3 regions of the Rhizobium sp. BK456 genome follow, and region 1 is predicted to be linked to each of the others. Evidence: riboswitches for the same ligand, from Rfam matches in the RefSeq annotation. Region 1 holds a riboswitch; each other region holds the start of a gene.
The links. Region 1 has a riboswitch for thiamine pyrophosphate ahead of thiC (phosphomethylpyrimidine synthase ThiC). Riboswitches for the same ligand answer to the same signal wherever they lie in the genome.

Region 1 (5,099 bases):
TCTGAGTGCGGTCACATTTGAGGCCAGTGCAAGCGCTGAAGGCCGCAGCGGCGTGCGACGTATCCGAATTCGGGATTTCCAGGTCATTTCCGACAGCCCGCCCGAGTTCGCAGGCTATAATCTGGGTCCGTCGTCTCCAGAACTGCTGCTCGGTGCGATTGCGAGCTGCCTGACCCATACTTTTCTGATCCATGCTTCCGATCAGGGCGTGCCGCTGGAATCGCTGCATGCGGAAGTCTCCGCCACGATCGATCCGCGTGCAGGTGCAGAAGGATATCAAGACGTTCCCGTCTATCCCCAGGACATCAACTACCTGGTCACACTAGTATCTCCCGCAAGTACCGCGGACGTCGCCAGACTGCGGGCGACCGTGGAAAAGCTCTGTCCAATCCTCAATCTCCTGAAGCGCGGAAACGAGGTGCGCGGGCAGTTGGATCACCAGCAACCCTGACCACTATATAGGGAGCGCCGACTGATGACCGTGTACGTCATGTGTCAGCACGTGTTCTCGACTTCGTCTCGTGTAGGAACCCGTCGAATGTCGCTTGCTGCATATTCCCCAAATTGGAATCGACTGAAGGATCAAATCATGCGCGGCATTCGAAATGCGCCTGCGGCACGGCGATAAAGGGTGCTCCGTTAGGGGCGACCTGGCGCGCCCATAGACTTGTATCGTCCGCCATTTCGACCAGCGAACGTTTGCCGTGGCCTTCGGAGACCTGCATTCCATCCAGCCCCTTAAAGCCTTGAAGTCAATATATGTATGTATATAAGCAATAATATATCCTACATCTCACAGATTTTTATAATGCAATTTGCATTTTTTGCGAGCGAGGAAATATATACTATAAAATATATCCGGCTCATCTGTTGCGTTGCTGATGGTTTTCATGAACTGTTCCAACTAAGAGCTGCGATAGCGCACCACAGGAATATCGTTTCCTATGAATGCTGAAAACTTGCCGGCGACATCATCGTCGGGAGGCTCGCACAAGGAGCACGATGACATGCACCACAAAAAGGAATCAGACAAGCACCCTGGCTACTCGCATCTGCGGTTGGCAACCATCGACGGCGCGTCGCCGCCTGGTCTGCAATTGTCAATCGACCGGCAGGAGGGCTCCGGGTCGACGAAGACGACTTTTTTCCAACAATGGCTTCTGGATTTTGCTTTCGGTTGCGAGCTATTTTATCCGATCCAGCTATATGAACATCTCGCAACAAGCGAGGGCGAAGACAAAGGCGTTGAACCTTTGAGTGAGAGTTACGAGTATAGAATTGGGAGAATTCGGACCGGCAGCCACGTTTCTCATTTGAAATCCACGTCTCTCGGGTTTCCAAATTCCAGAATGGAAGCGCCGGCTCAGTCGCCAACGCTTTCAAATTCGAAAGATGGTAAGAAAGTCTTCAGGAACCTGACCATTGTGCGGTACACGCGAGCCGCAGTTCAAACCCTGCTGCCGCTATCATGTACGCGGACAACGGTCGCCCGTCGGCAAAAATCAAGGATATTTGGCCCGCAAGGTTTGCCCAATCATACTGCAGAAAGGATTTCATTCTCCATGTCATTATGTCCTGCGAAATGCATTCGCATCGCCGCACTTGCAGCGGCCGCCATCTTGCTGGGCACCCAGATCGCAGTTGCGCAAGAGCCTTCTATAGAATCTCAGTGGCTGAACACGCCGGCATCTCGAGTGGAAGCGCTTGCGATCCTCCAGACCTTGAATGCAAATCTCCTGAGTAACGCCAGTGCCACGTTTACCCTTGACCGCTGGTGCGCCGCGCATAAGCTCGCACCGGAAGGTTCAAAGATCGTAGCTCAGCATGTGGGCGGGCAAGGCAAACCGGCCGATGAGCACATCCGTGATCTTCTGAGCGTCGGACCCGGTGAGTTGATCGCCTATCGCCGCGTCCGACTGGTCTGCGGCGAACGCGTCTTGTCCGAAGCCGACAACTGGTATGTACCTGCAAAATTAACTGCAGAGATGAATCAGGCGTTGAATACCAGCGATATCGCGTTTGGCAGAGCCGTTCAGGCTCTCAATTTCACTCGCACAAACCTGTCTGCCAAGTTGCTCTGGTCCCCTCTATCCGAAGGCTGGGACATGGACGGCTTAACAGCGCATGAAACAAGTTCCCCCGGCCTGCCGGCGTTCCTGCTCGAACATCGAGCCGTATTGAAACTTCCAGACGGCACGCCGTTTAGCGCCCTGGTCGAAAGCTACACGGAAAAAGTACTAGACTTTCCAGTTCCGCGCCTGCTTTCTCAATAGCGCTTCGGTATCTCGTGCATGCGACAAGGGCGCTTGTCTTGCGGAAGCGTGCCGGCCGGACGATTGCCCTTGTCCATCGTTTAACAGCGGCGACACGCACGATATCCTGTGTGTAACCTAACCCCGAGCCATCGCAGATTGTCGCTTGACAGTCCCCTCGGCAAGCCTCTACCCTTTTTGCATTCACCAGGGGGGTCCCGGCAAGGGGCTGAGATACTGCTGGACAATGCGGCTTTGCCGATTGTAGCGCAGTGACCCGTTGAACCTGATCCAGTTCATACTGGCGTAGGGACGGTGCAAGCGCTCGAAGCAGTGGATTCACGCGCGGAATCCGTGCCGGCGTCTTTTCATCATTCCGGCTGAGGACTGGGTCTCCAATCGAAAACTTGGAGCCTCAAACCATGAAAATTGCCGCGAAGACCATCACCCCCACAGTCACCAAAGGCCCGCTGCCGGCGTCGCGGAAGATTTACATCCCGGGAGACATACACGCCGACATCCGTGTGCCGATGCGCGAGATCAGCGTTCATCCGACATCGGGCGAGCCGCCTGTTGTCGTCTATGATTCCTCCGGTCCCTATACGATCGAGGGTGCTGATATCCGCATCGAGCAGGGCCTGTCGCAGCTCCGCCGCGACTGGGTGCTCGCGCGCGGCGATGTCGAAGCCTATCAGGGCCGCCATATCCGCCCCGAAGACAACGGCTTTGCCAGCGGCGAAAGGCTGACGCCCGAATTTCCCACTAAACGTCAGCCGCTACGAGCCAGGGATGGCAAGGCGGTCACCCAGCTCGCCTATGCGCGATCAGGCATCATCACGCCCGAGATGGAATTCATAGCCATCCGCGAAAGCCTTGGTCGCAAGGCGCAGGCGGATGCCATGGTCCGCGACGGCGAAAGCTTCGGCGCCCATATTCCGGACCATGTGACGGCGGAATTCGTCCGGCAGGAAGTGGCGGCGGGTCGGGCGATCATCCCCGCCAACATCAATCATCCGGAATCCGAGCCGATGATCATCGGCCGGAATTTCCTGGTGAAGATCAACGCCAATATTGGCAATTCTGCTGTCACCTCGTCCATGACGGAAGAGGTCGAGAAAATGGTCTGGGCGGCCCGCTGGGGCGCCGACACGGTCATGGATCTTTCCACCGGCCGCAATATCCACAATATCCGCGAATGGATCATCCGCAATTCGCCGGTGCCGATCGGTACCGTGCCGCTCTATCAGGCGCTGGAGAAGGTCGAGGGCATTGCCAAAGACCTGTCCTGGGAGGTCTATCGTGACACGCTGATCGAACAGGCCGAACAGGGCGTCGACTATTTCACCATCCACGCCGGCGTGCGGCTTCACTACATCCCGCTCACCGTCAACCGCGTCACCGGCATCGTCTCGCGCGGCGGTTCGATCATGGCGAAGTGGTGTCTCCATCATCATCGCGAAAGCTTCCTATACGAACATTTCGAGGAGATCTGCAACATCTGCCGCGCCTATGACGTCTCCTTCTCGCTCGGCGACGGCCTGCGTCCCGGCTCCATCGCCGATGCCAACGATGCAGCGCAATTCGCCGAACTGGAAACACTGGGAGAGCTGACCAAGATCGCCTGGGCGAAAGACTGCCAGGTGATGATCGAGGGCCCCGGCCATGTGCCGATGCACAAGATCAAGGAGAACATGGACAAGCAGCTCGAGGTCTGCGGCGAGGCACCCTTCTACACGCTCGGGCCGCTGACGACGGATATCGCACCGGGGTACGATCACATCACCTCTGGAATAGGCGCAGCCATGATCGGCTGGTTCGGCACCGCGATGCTCTGCTACGTCACGCCGAAGGAGCATCTCGGCCTTCCCGATCGCACTGACGTCAAGACCGGCGTTATCACCTACAAGATCGCGGCCCACGCGGCTGATCTCGCCAAGGGGCATCCGGCAGCACAGCTGCGCGATGACGCGCTCTCGCGTGCCCGTTTCGAATTCCGCTGGGAGGATCAGTTCAACCTCTCGCTAGACCCCGAAACCGCCCGCAGCTTCCACGACGAGACGTTGCCGAAGGAAGCCCATAAGGTGGCGCATTTCTGCTCCATGTGCGGCCCAAAATTCTGCTCCATGCGCATCTCGCACGATATCCGCGCCGAAGCACAGAAGGAAGGTCTGGATGCGATGGCAGCGCGTTATCATGAGGGCGGCGGCATCTATATGCCGATAGAAACCCAACAGCAATTGGGCGAATGAGATGCGTGTGCTTGTCAAAGGCGCCGGCGTTGCCGGCCTGACGGTGGCGCATGAACTGCGCGCTCGAGATGCCGAGGTCACCGTGCTCGATCCATATGGCAGTTTCCTCGGCGCTGCATCGTGGCTCGCGGGCGGAATGTTGGCGCCCTGGTGCGAGCAGGAGAGTGCTGATGGCGCCGTGCTGATGCGCGGCCTCACCGCCGCCGACAAATGGGACGCAATGGTGCCTGGAGAGGTGCGACGAAACGGAACGCTCGTGGTCGCGTCGGCCCGCGATCTTGGTGAACTGAGACGCTTTGCCTGCCGCACGACCGATTATGAATGGCTGGAAGAGCCGGCGATCGCGTCGCTGGAACCCTCTCTTTCCGGGCGATTCCGGCATGGGCTGTTCTTTCGCCGCGAAGCCCATCTCGATCCTCGGCGAGTGTTGTGTCTGCTGCGCACCAAGCTGACGGTTCAGGGGGTCACCTTCGTGGGCGAGAGCCCGCACGAGGAGAGCTTTGACGGTGTCGTCGATTGCACGGGCGCAGCGCAGATCGGCGAGGCGAAGGAGTTGCGCGGCGTTCGCGGCGAAATGCTCTACCTTAGAAGCTTTGAC
Region 2 (5,099 bases), on a different contig from region 1:
GAATGCCGGCGCCGGTCTCGACGACGGCGGCGTCGGCAAAGGCCGGGTGCAGCGCATAGGCCGTGTTCAGCAATTCCATCAGCGAACGTGCGGTGATCGGGCCGTCGGAATCGGTCTCGATCATCGTTGCGCCGATCATGAACAACCCGTTGCTGCGCGGGACGATATAGACGGGGAAGCGCGGATGCAGCAGGCGGACGGGCCGGGCAAGGGTGACCTCTTCGGTATGGAGATAGAGCATTTCACCCCGCACGCCGCGCAGATCGCGCTCTTGCCCGATGCGGGCGGCACCTGTGCAGTCGACGATATCGGAGAAATCGTCATCGCTCACATCTACGCCGGTAAAGGTGACGCCGTTTGCCGTCAGTTGCTCTTTCAGCCCGTGCAGCGCCTGGCGAGGGTTCAGATGCGCCTCACCGGGGAAGAACAGACCGTGCCTGAAACGGGCGGCGAGCATGGGCTCCAGGGCGGCGATATCGTCCTCTTCAACCCATTGATAACCGGTCGTGCGGCTGGCAAATCGCTTCAGCTCGCCATGGTCGCGCGTCGAGGCAACGACCAGCGTGCCGTTGCGGACGACCTTGCCGGGCAGGATCGCTTCCCAGCGATCGGCGGCATCGAGGCCGCGCGTCAGCACTGCCTCATCGGCGCTTTCCCGCTCGCACCAGGGCGCCAGCATGCCGCCGGCGAGCCAGGACGCGGCATGGGCGAAATTCGGATGCGGGTCGAAGACCGTGACATCGGCACCGCGGGCATGCAGCTCGCGGGCGACGGTGAGGCCGGCGACGCCGGCGCCTTTGACAAGCACGCGCATGTCAGTCCGCCCCGTGCGCGGAGGTCTCGATCGGCATATAGAGATCGCCGCCCTCCCGGTATTTCGCCGCCATCGCGTCCAGCCCCTCCTTCTGCGCTTCAGCGCGGATGTCATGCGATATGCGCATCGAGCAGAATTTCGGGCCGCACATCGAACAGAAATGCGCCACCTTGTGCGCTTCCTTCGGAAGCGTCTCATCGTGGAAGGAGCGGGCCGTCTCCGGGTCGAGGGAGAGGTTGAACTGGTCTTCCCAGCGGAATTCGAAACGTGCCCGCGACAGCGCATCGTCGCGAAGGCGCGCCGCGGGATGGCCCTTGGCAAGGTCGGCCGCATGGGCGGCGATCTTATAGGTGATGACGCCGGTCTTGACGTCGCTGCGGTCGGGCAGGCCGAGATGCTCCTTCGGGGTGACGTAGCAGAGCATGGCCGTGCCGAACCAGCCGATCATCGCCGCGCCGATGCCGGAGGTGATGTGGTCGTAGCCGGGGGCGATATCGGTGGTCAGCGGCCCCAGCGTGTAGAAGGGCGCCTCGCCGCAGACGGCGAGTTGCTTGTCCATGTTTTCCTTGATCTTGTGCATCGGCACATGGCCGGGCCCCTCGATCATCACCTGGCAATCCCTGGCCCAGGCGATCTTCGTCAGTTCGCCGAGCGTTTCGAGTTCGGCAAATTGGGCCGCATCATTGGCATCGGCGATCGAGCCGGGGCGAAGGCCGTCGCCGAGCGAGAAGGAGACGTCATAGGCCCGGCAAATCTCGCAGATCTCCTCGAAATGCTCGTAGAGGAAGTTTTCGCGGTGATGATGCAGACACCACTTGGCCATGATCGAGCCACCACGCGAGACGATGCCGGTGACGCGGTTGACGGTGAGCGGAATGTAACGCAGCCGCACGCCGGCATGGATGGTGAAATAGTCAACGCCCTGTTCGGCCTGCTCGATCAGCGTATCGCGATAGATTTCCCAGCTAAGATCCTCGGCGATGCCGCCGACCTTCTCCAGCGCCTGATAAAGCGGCACCGTGCCGATCGGCAGCGGCGAATTGCGGATGATCCATTCGCGGATATTGTGGATGTTGCGCCCGGTCGACAGATCCATGACCGTATCGGCGCCCCAGCGGGCGGCCCAGACCATCTTCTCGACTTCTTCAGCCATCGACGAGGTGACGGCGGAGTTGCCGATATTGGCGTTGATCTTCACCAGAAAATTGCGGCCGATGATCATCGGTTCGCTTTCGGGGTGGTTGATGTTGGCGGGGATGATCGCCCGGCCGGCGGCGACTTCCCGGCGGACGAATTCCGGCGTCACATGATCGGGAATATCGGCGCCGAAGCTCTCGCCGTCACGCACCAGCACTTCAGCCTTGGCCTTGCGGCCGAGATTCTCGCGAATGGCGACGAACTCCATCTCCGGCGTAATGATGCCGGCCCGTGCGTAGGCGAGCTGGGTGACGGCTTTGCCGTCCTTGGCGCGCAGCGGCCGGCGCCGCCCCGGAAATTCCGGCGTCAGCCGGTCGCCGCTGACAAAGCCGTTGTCCTCGGGGCGGACATGGCGGCCGTCATAGGCTTCGACGTCGCCGCGGGCCAGCACCCAGTCGCGGCGCAGTGGAGACAGGCCCTGCTCGATGCGGATCTCCGCACCTTCGATCGTGTAGGGGCCGGAGGAATCATAGACGATGACAGGCGGCTCGCCGGCAGTCGGATGGACACTGATTTCGCGCATCGGCACGCGGATATCGCCATGAATATCTCCTGGAATATGGATCTTCCGCGATGCCGGCAACGGGCCGGTGGTGACGGTCAGGGTGAGGTTCTTTGCGGCAATGGTCATGGTTTGAGGCTCCAAGTTGTAAGTTGGAGACCCAGTCAATCAGCCGGAATGATGGAAAGACACCGGCACGGATTCCACGCGTGAATCCAAAGCCTTCGAGCGCTTGCACCGTCCCTACGCCAGTATGAACTGGATCAGGTTCAACGGGTCACTGCGCCACAACAGGCAAAGCCTCATTGTCCAGCAGTATCTCAGCCCCTTGCGGGACCCCCCTGGTGAATACCGACAGTCGTAAAGCGCGGTCGCTGGTTGTGTCAAGCTTACAGCTTTGTCGTTTCCGTAGATCGTCCGGCTCGGAGCCTGTTGCGTTACGGATCGAACTGCGGCAAATGTCAATTCACTCAACGTCAGGTGGATTTATGTCGTTTCGGATTAAACGTCTTACGCTAAAACATCTCAATGACGCCGCCACTGTGCTGGTCAGCGCCTATTCGGGACCTCCGTGGAACGAGAATTGGTCGCTTGAAGCGGCGGCTGAAAATGTAAACACCGTGCTTGGAACGCCGAAATCCATTGCGCTTGCGGCCTTTGACGGAGGCAAGGTGCTGGGGATCGCGTTGGGCATACGACAGCGGCGCCATGCCGGTCCGGTCGTTTATCTTGACGAGTTGTCGGTGCTGCCTGAAGCCCAAGGTGCGGGAATAGGGACTGCGCTGCTATCAGCAGTTTTCGAAACAGCAAAGGCCGAGGGATGCAGCAGCGTCTGGTTGGTCTCACAGCGAGAAGGGGCGTTGTCGAAATTTTATCAGGGTTGCGGGTTCGCCCTCGGCAACAACCTTGGTCTCTACTCCAAATCGAGTGCGTAGCGGCCGCGTCTGCGGTGGCCAGCCATAGCCGAGGCCGAGCGGAAGAATTCGAGGTCCGTCAGCCCGATCTTCACTTTGAACCTATCTCGGCGGCTTTTGAAGCGATACCGCTCAATCCGGTCGTAATGTCTTGCCGGATGCCGCATCGAAAAGATGAAGCTTTCCTGGCCGAGCGGCGATCGTCGCGACCTGCCCCGGTTTAAACTCGTGACGGTCGGACAGCACCGCGACAAGCTCGCCGGTCCCGTAGCGCAGGAAAACCATCGTCTCATGGCCGGTAGGTTCGGTGACGCTGACGGTCGTGTCGAGGCCGCTTGGGCTGAGCGACAGGTGCTCGGGCCGCACGCCGAGAAGCACGGCCTGCCCTTCGGACGCCTGCGGGTTAAAACCGAGCGCGATCTCGTCGCCGGTCTCGGTGACGAAGATCGCACCATCGGCCTTGTAGCGGCCTTTCAGCAGATTCATCGACGGTGAGCCGATAAAGGCCGCAACGAATGTATTGCGGGGACGATCGTAGAGTTCCAGCGGCGTGCCAATCTGTTCGACCTTTCCGCCCTGCATGACCACGATCTTGTCGGCCATGGTCATCGCTTCGACCTGATCGTGGGTGACATAGATCGTCGTGGTTCTCAGTCGCTGGTGCAGTTCCTTGATCTCCTTGCGCATCTGCACGCGCAGCTTGGCGTCGAGGTTCGACAAGGGCTCGTCGAACAGGAAAACCTGCGGTGACCGGACGATGGCGCGTCCCATCGCCACGCGCTGGCGCTGGCCGCCCGAAAGCTGGCGCGGATAGCGGTCGAGATAGGGCACGAGGTCAAGCGTTTCGGCCGCCGCCTGCAGCCGCTGCTTGATGATATCGGCAGGCTGTTTCTGCAGACGGAGCGCAAAGACCATGTTTTCGGCAACGGTTTTGTGCGGATAGAGCGCATAGCTCTGAAAGACCATGGCGATGTCGCGATCCTTCGGCGGCAGATTGTTGACGACCTTTCCGCCGATCGAGATGGTGCCGCCGGTGATGCTTTCGAGCCCCGCGACCATGCGCAGCAATGTCGATTTGCCGCAACCGGACGGGCCGACGAGCACCACAAATTCACCGTCGCGAATGTCGATATCAACGCCATGCAGGATATTTACGGCGCCATAGGCCTTGCGCGCCTCCGAAATATTGACCTCAGCCATGTGCCTCCCCACTCGCTTTCCAGCTCCCCCGGCGGTTCCGGGAGATATGCATCTCTCGACAAAATCCAAGGCATGAGGCTTGGCGAAACGCACCCTGCCGCTGCTCGTACATGCTGTCAGACCTCCTCCATGAAACGTTTCATTTCATGTTGACTTTTGCCGCTTGCCGTCTAATTCTCGCTGGCGAGGCCGAGAGGAGCGGTTTCGAACATCAATATGAAACGTTTCATTTTTTTGTTTACCAGATCGTTCTGCATGAGACCAGTGCGAAAATCGGACCGGAGCCAATCCGGAAAGACGGGCTGGCGGCAGCGCAAAAACGTGGAGGAGGAAAGTATGAAAGTCGAAATATACGATGCATTGATGCGCCGTCAGGCAAGTCGCCGCGACGTCCTGCGCGGAACTGCGAGTGCTGCGGCTCTGCTCGGTCTATCGGGCGCGATGGGCGGAATTCCCGGCATGGCGATTGCCG
Region 3 (5,099 bases), on a different contig from region 1:
AGAATTCCAGCTTGTCGATCATCCGGGCTCCCGCGACATTTCGCGTCTGGCCTCATCTTCGACACAGCAACCGTGCTCCGCAAGGGAATGAATCAAGTTAAGGCGACGCGCCTTAACAGTTTTCCGCAGCGGGAAAAAGATCGAACAGAGATTCGAGGAAGGCAAGCACGCTGACATTGCCGATACTGTAATAAACCAGCCTGCCTTGGCGGCGCGTATTGACTAGGCCTTCGAGCCTCAAACGCGCAAGCTGCTGCGAAACCATCGCCTGCTGAATGCCGAGAATATTCTCGATTTCACCGACCGTCCGCTCCTCTTTTGCCAGGATGCAGAGGATCAGCAATCGGGTGTGATGCGCCAAAGCCTTCAGCAGATCGCTCGCTTCATGGGCTTTTCCGGCGAGTATGTGCAAGTCCTGGCCGGTCATCCCCGGCTCCGGTTTAGGCAACGGCATTCGATATCTCGGAAGGGAGGCGATTTGGTAGATCAGAACAATAGCATATTCGTACAAACGAATTGGTCAATAGTGATGAAATGCCAAAAAAGGTCCAAGTAAATCAGCAGATAAGCTGTCCGCCGTTGATCTCGATCACCTGGCCGGTAATGTATCCCGAGAGTAAGGGAGCCGCCAGGAACAGATAGGCGGGAGCGCAATCCTCTGCCGTGCCAAGCCGCTGCAGGGGGATGGATTTCCGGGTCTGCTCCAGCTTTTCTCTGGAGGAATAGCGCTCGTGGAAATCCGTCTCGATCGTTCCCGGCGAGACGCAGTTGACGCGGATGCCATCCGGGGCAAGCTCGCGGGCAAGCGCCTTGGAATAGGTCGCAACGAAGGCTTTCGAGGCCGAATAGATCGACGAGCCGGGGCTGCCACCGGTGAGCGCCGAGATCGAAACGGTGTTGACGACGGCAGCACCCTCGGCCGCCTTCAATGCCGGCAGCAATGCGCGCGTCAGCGCCACTACCGAGGTCTGGTTCAGCCGTATGACCGCTTCATATTCGGCATCGGTCAGCGTCGCAGCGGGAAAACGGCCGAGCATGGTGCCGGCATTGTTGACGAGCACATGCACCCTGTCGAAGAAAGCCAGAACATCGTCGGCAAATTGCACCGCACCGCCGGCGGCAGAGAAATCGGCATGCAGCAGCAGCGCCCGTCTTTCCGATTCAGCCGTCAGCAGGAAATCCGGCAGGTCCCGCCCCGGCTTGCGCCCGGTATGGACGATCACTTTCGCGCCGCAATCCAGAAACTGCCGAGCGACTTCGAGGCCGATGCCGCGGCCGGCGCCGGTGACGACGACATTACGATTTTCAAACAGTCTGGGATGAAACACGAAGCCGTCCTCCTCGGATGCGTCACCTGCCCTTAACATATGAGCACACCGACCGAAAGAAAGGCAGGCATCGATCTTTCCGGGGAGATCCAGGACTAAACAACGAGCTCGTTTTCGGTCTCCAGAAGCCGCGCACCCGGCCCTTCCCTGCCGAGCCGGTCACAGGGATTGCGCAACGGACAGCTTTCGATCGACAGGCAGCCGCAGCCGATGCAGCCGGTCAGGCGGTCGCGCAGCAGACTGAGCCGATTGATTCGTGCGTCGAGATCGTCCTTCCATCGCGCCGACAGCGTCTGCCAATCGGCGACGGTCGGCGTGCGCCCCTGCGGCAGGGACTGGAACGCCGCCTGGATTTCCGAAAGCGGAATGCCGACACGCTGTGCCACCTTGATGATGCCGAGGCGGCGAAGCACATCGCGCCCGTAGCGGCGCTGATTGCCGCGGGAGCGGATGCTCGAGATCAAACCCTTGGTCTCGTAAAAATGCAGCGCCGAGACGGCAAGGCCGCTGCGTTCCGCCACTTCGCCGACAGTCAGGAGCTTTCCGAGCGGCGCTGCCGAAATACCATCCATCGCCTCTTGACCTCAATATTGGTTGAGGTCTTATACCCTTTGCTTCTGCGATCGTAAAGCCCGATCGGGCGCTCCCGCTCTTACTCCGATAAGGGCGCTGGCACCCCTTACGCCGATATTGCCGCCAGAGGCAGCAAGCTGCGGTCCCGTTCCCGGCAGGTACGGGCCCACCGAGGAACACCCGAGCGGGATCCCGCTCGGGTGTTTCCCTCACAACAGAGCTTTTCCGACCGTGCGGACGGGTTCCCAAATTTGCGGTTGCGGGAAGAAAACACGGGTGATAGTTTCCGACGAAATAACAGGGGAGCTCCGTATTGCCGGGGCTGAGATATGAGGCGCTAGCCTCTGGACCCTTTAAAGCTGATCTGGGTAATGCCAGCGGAGCGAGGTTCAGATGTTCTCAGGCGCAGAAGTGTCACTTTATCCGATGTCCGGCAATGTCGTCGGCATCATTCGCGATGCCGTCAAGACGCTCGATCCCTATCGCGGCCGGCTAGGCATCGAGACCGAAATCAAACGCTGATGACATCGCCGCAACCATCGGATTCGCACCTTTCCGCGCTCCGCGCCGCTCTCTATCGGGGGTTCCCCGCCTTGCTCGCGGGCTGCGCCTTTTTGGCGGCATGGGAACTCTATGTCGATCTTTCCGGCATCAAGCCTTCCATTCTGCCGGCGCCTTCGCGCATCGTTATCCAGGGCTGGCTGAACCGTGAGGCGCTGATATCAAACACCTGGCCGACGCTTGGTGCGACGCTCGGCGGTTTCGCGCTGTCGCTTGCCTTCACCTTCACCTCTTCGATCCTCATGGATTTCATGCCATTCATGCGCCGGGCATTGCTGCCGATCTTCATCGCCAGCCAGACCCTGCCGCTGGTGGCGATTGCGCCGCTCGTCGTCTTATGGTTCGGTTTCGGCCTTTTGCCGAAGATCCTGCTGGTGGCGCTCGTCACCTTCTTTCCGCTGCTCGTCGCCCTGCTGCAAGGCTATGAATCGACCGACCGCGACATCGCCGAATTGCTGCATTCGATGAAGGCGAGCCGCTGGCGCGTTTTCCGCCTGGCACGGCTTCCCTCGGCGCTGCCCTATTTCTTCGCCGGCCTGAGGATCTCGATCACCTATGCCGTCGTCGGCGCGATCTTTGCCGAATATGCCGGCGCCGCAAGCGGCCTCGGCATCTATATCCTCAACGCCAAGAACAATTTCCGTCCCGATCTCGTGCTCGCCGCCGTCGTCGTCAGCGCCGTGCTGACCCTTTGCCTGTTCGGCCTAACACTCTTGATAGAGCGCCTCCTTATGCCCTGGCAGCCATCCGGGGAGCGGCGCCGATGAGCGACAAAATGGTCGAACTGCGCAATATCGCGAAATCTTTCGACGGCATGCAGGTACTGGGCGATATTTCGCTCGGCGTCGGGAACGGCGAGTTCGTTTCGATCGTCGGCCCGTCCGGCTCCGGAAAATCGACGGTGCTGCGATTGCTGACGCAGTCGCTTCGACCCGATTCCGGCTCGGTGCTTTTCAATGGCGCGCCGCTTGAGGAAGCGCCGCATTCCTTCGCCTTCATGCCGCAGCGTGATGCGCTGATGCCCTGGCGCCGGATCATCGACAATGCGGCCCTCGGCCTCGAGGTAAAAGGCAAGAGCCGCCGCGCGGCCCGCGCCGCTGTGGCGCCTTTGTTCCAGCGCTTCGGCCTTGCCGGCTTCGAACACCATTATCCGTCCGAACTATCGGGCGGCATGCGCCAGCGCGCCGCTCTGCTGCGCACCGTCGTCCAGACCCAGGACATGCTGCTGCTCGACGAGCCTTTCGGCGCGCTCGACGCGCTGACGCGCACGCAGATCCAGGAGTGGCTGCAGGGCATGTGGACCGAACACCGCTGGACGGCGCTGCTGATCACCCATGATGTCCGCGAGGCGGTGTTCCTCTCCGACCGCATCTATGTGCTTTCGGCCCGCCCGGCGCGCATCATTCGAGAATTCCGCGTTCCCCTGCCCCGCCCCAGAAGCCTTGCCGATCTCGGCTCGCCGGCGGCCCAGGCGATCGAAACCGAAATCCTGCAGACCCTGCTTCATCCGCTGGAACAGGATGATCTTAGGCCGGTCGGCCTAAAATCTGCATCCTGTTCTGAACTAAAGAGTTAGATCATGACGCCGAAAACCGCGCACACTTTCGGCACCATGCTCTAGAGACCTGAGGAGGTCATCATGCTGCTTCTCACCCGTCGCCAGACGATTTTCGCCGCCATCGCGGCAGGCCTTGTCGGCCGCCCGGCCTTCGCCCAGTCGGCGCCCGCAAAGGCTCGCATCGCACTCGACTGGACGCCCAACACCAACCATATCGGCATCTATGTCGCCAAGGCGAAGGGTTTTTATGCCGCCGCGGGCCTCGATGTCGACATTCTACCCTATGCCGATACGAGTGCCGGAACGCTGGTATCGAACGGCGTCGCCGACTTCGGGATCAGCAGCGAGATCGAGGCCATCACGCAGCGCGCCGCCGGCGGTGACGTGAAGATGGTCTACGGCGTCGTCCAGACTGAAACAGCACGCCTGATCTTCAAGGGCGGACGCGACGACATCAAGAGCCCAAGGGATCTCGACGGCAAGACCTATGGCGGATTCGGCGGCACCTGGGAGAGCGCGCTGATCTCCGCGATGATCCGCAACGATGGCGGCAAAGGCGAGGTCAAGACCGTCACGCTCGGCACCTCCGCCTATGAAGCGCTGGACAATGGCTCGATCGATTTCACCCTGGAGATCTATACCTGGGAAGGCGTCGCCGCCGAACTGGAAAACCGGAAGATCGCCCGCTTCCACTATTCCGACTACGGCATTCCCGACGAGCAAACCACGGTCATCGTCTCCAGCGACACCTATCTTTCGGCCAATCGGGAAAATGCCCGCGCTTTCATTCAGGCGACGCGAAAGGGTTATGCCTATTCCGTTGATCATCCCGACGAAGCCTGCGCGCTGCTGATAGCGGAGAGCAACGGCGCGCTGATGAACGCCGAATTGGTGAAAGCTTCGCAAAAGGCATTGATCGAAGGACACTTCCTGAAATCCCAGGCCGGTGTGATCGGCACCCTCGATCCGGCCAAGGCCGATGCTATCGGCGGCTTCATGGTCGAGAACGGCATTCTGGTCGATGCGAATGGCGCCGCACTCAAGGAGAAGCCGGACTTTTCCACCTATTATACCAACGA

Region 2: linked by a shared signal. The riboswitch ahead of thiC (phosphomethylpyrimidine synthase ThiC) and the one ahead of thiC (phosphomethylpyrimidine synthase ThiC) in region 1 are both predicted to bind thiamine pyrophosphate.
Region 3: linked by a shared signal. The riboswitch ahead of FHX03_RS34940 (HMP/thiamine-binding protein) and the one ahead of thiC (phosphomethylpyrimidine synthase ThiC) in region 1 are both predicted to bind thiamine pyrophosphate.

Annotation. Positions count from the first base shown of each region.
Region 1 covers NZ_JACIAO010000010.1:127,164-132,262, forward strand. Annotated here, with positions in the region: gene FHX03_RS25520 (OsmC family protein) at 1-451, shown strand, start outside; gene FHX03_RS25525 (hypothetical protein) at 588-725, opposite strand; gene FHX03_RS25535 (hypothetical protein) at 1,563-2,273, shown strand; TPP riboswitch at 2,452-2,583, shown strand; gene thiC (phosphomethylpyrimidine synthase ThiC) at 2,675-4,501, shown strand; gene thiO (glycine oxidase ThiO) at 4,503-5,099, shown strand, end outside.
Region 2 covers NZ_JACIAO010000012.1:220,808-225,906, reverse strand. Annotated here, with positions in the region: gene thiO (glycine oxidase ThiO) at 1-814, opposite strand, end outside; gene thiC (phosphomethylpyrimidine synthase ThiC) at 816-2,642, opposite strand; TPP riboswitch at 2,736-2,866, opposite strand; gene FHX03_RS28560 (GNAT family N-acetyltransferase) at 3,002-3,448, shown strand; gene FHX03_RS28555 (ABC transporter ATP-binding protein) at 3,560-4,627, opposite strand; gene FHX03_RS28550 (extracellular solute-binding protein) at 4,964-5,099, shown strand, end outside.
Region 3 covers NZ_JACIAO010000008.1:286,505-291,603, reverse strand. Annotated here, with positions in the region: gene FHX03_RS23060 (LysR family transcriptional regulator) at 1-22, opposite strand, end outside; gene FHX03_RS23055 (ArsR/SmtB family transcription factor) at 113-454, opposite strand; gene FHX03_RS23050 (SDR family NAD(P)-dependent oxidoreductase) at 558-1,328, opposite strand; gene soxR (redox-sensitive transcriptional activator SoxR) at 1,424-1,900, opposite strand; TPP riboswitch at 2,191-2,304, shown strand; partial or broken gene FHX03_RS34940 (HMP/thiamine-binding protein) at 2,295-2,411, shown strand; gene FHX03_RS23035 (ABC transporter permease) at 2,423-3,229, shown strand; gene FHX03_RS23030 (ABC transporter ATP-binding protein) at 3,226-4,038, shown strand; gene FHX03_RS23025 (ABC transporter substrate-binding protein) at 4,102-5,099, shown strand, end outside.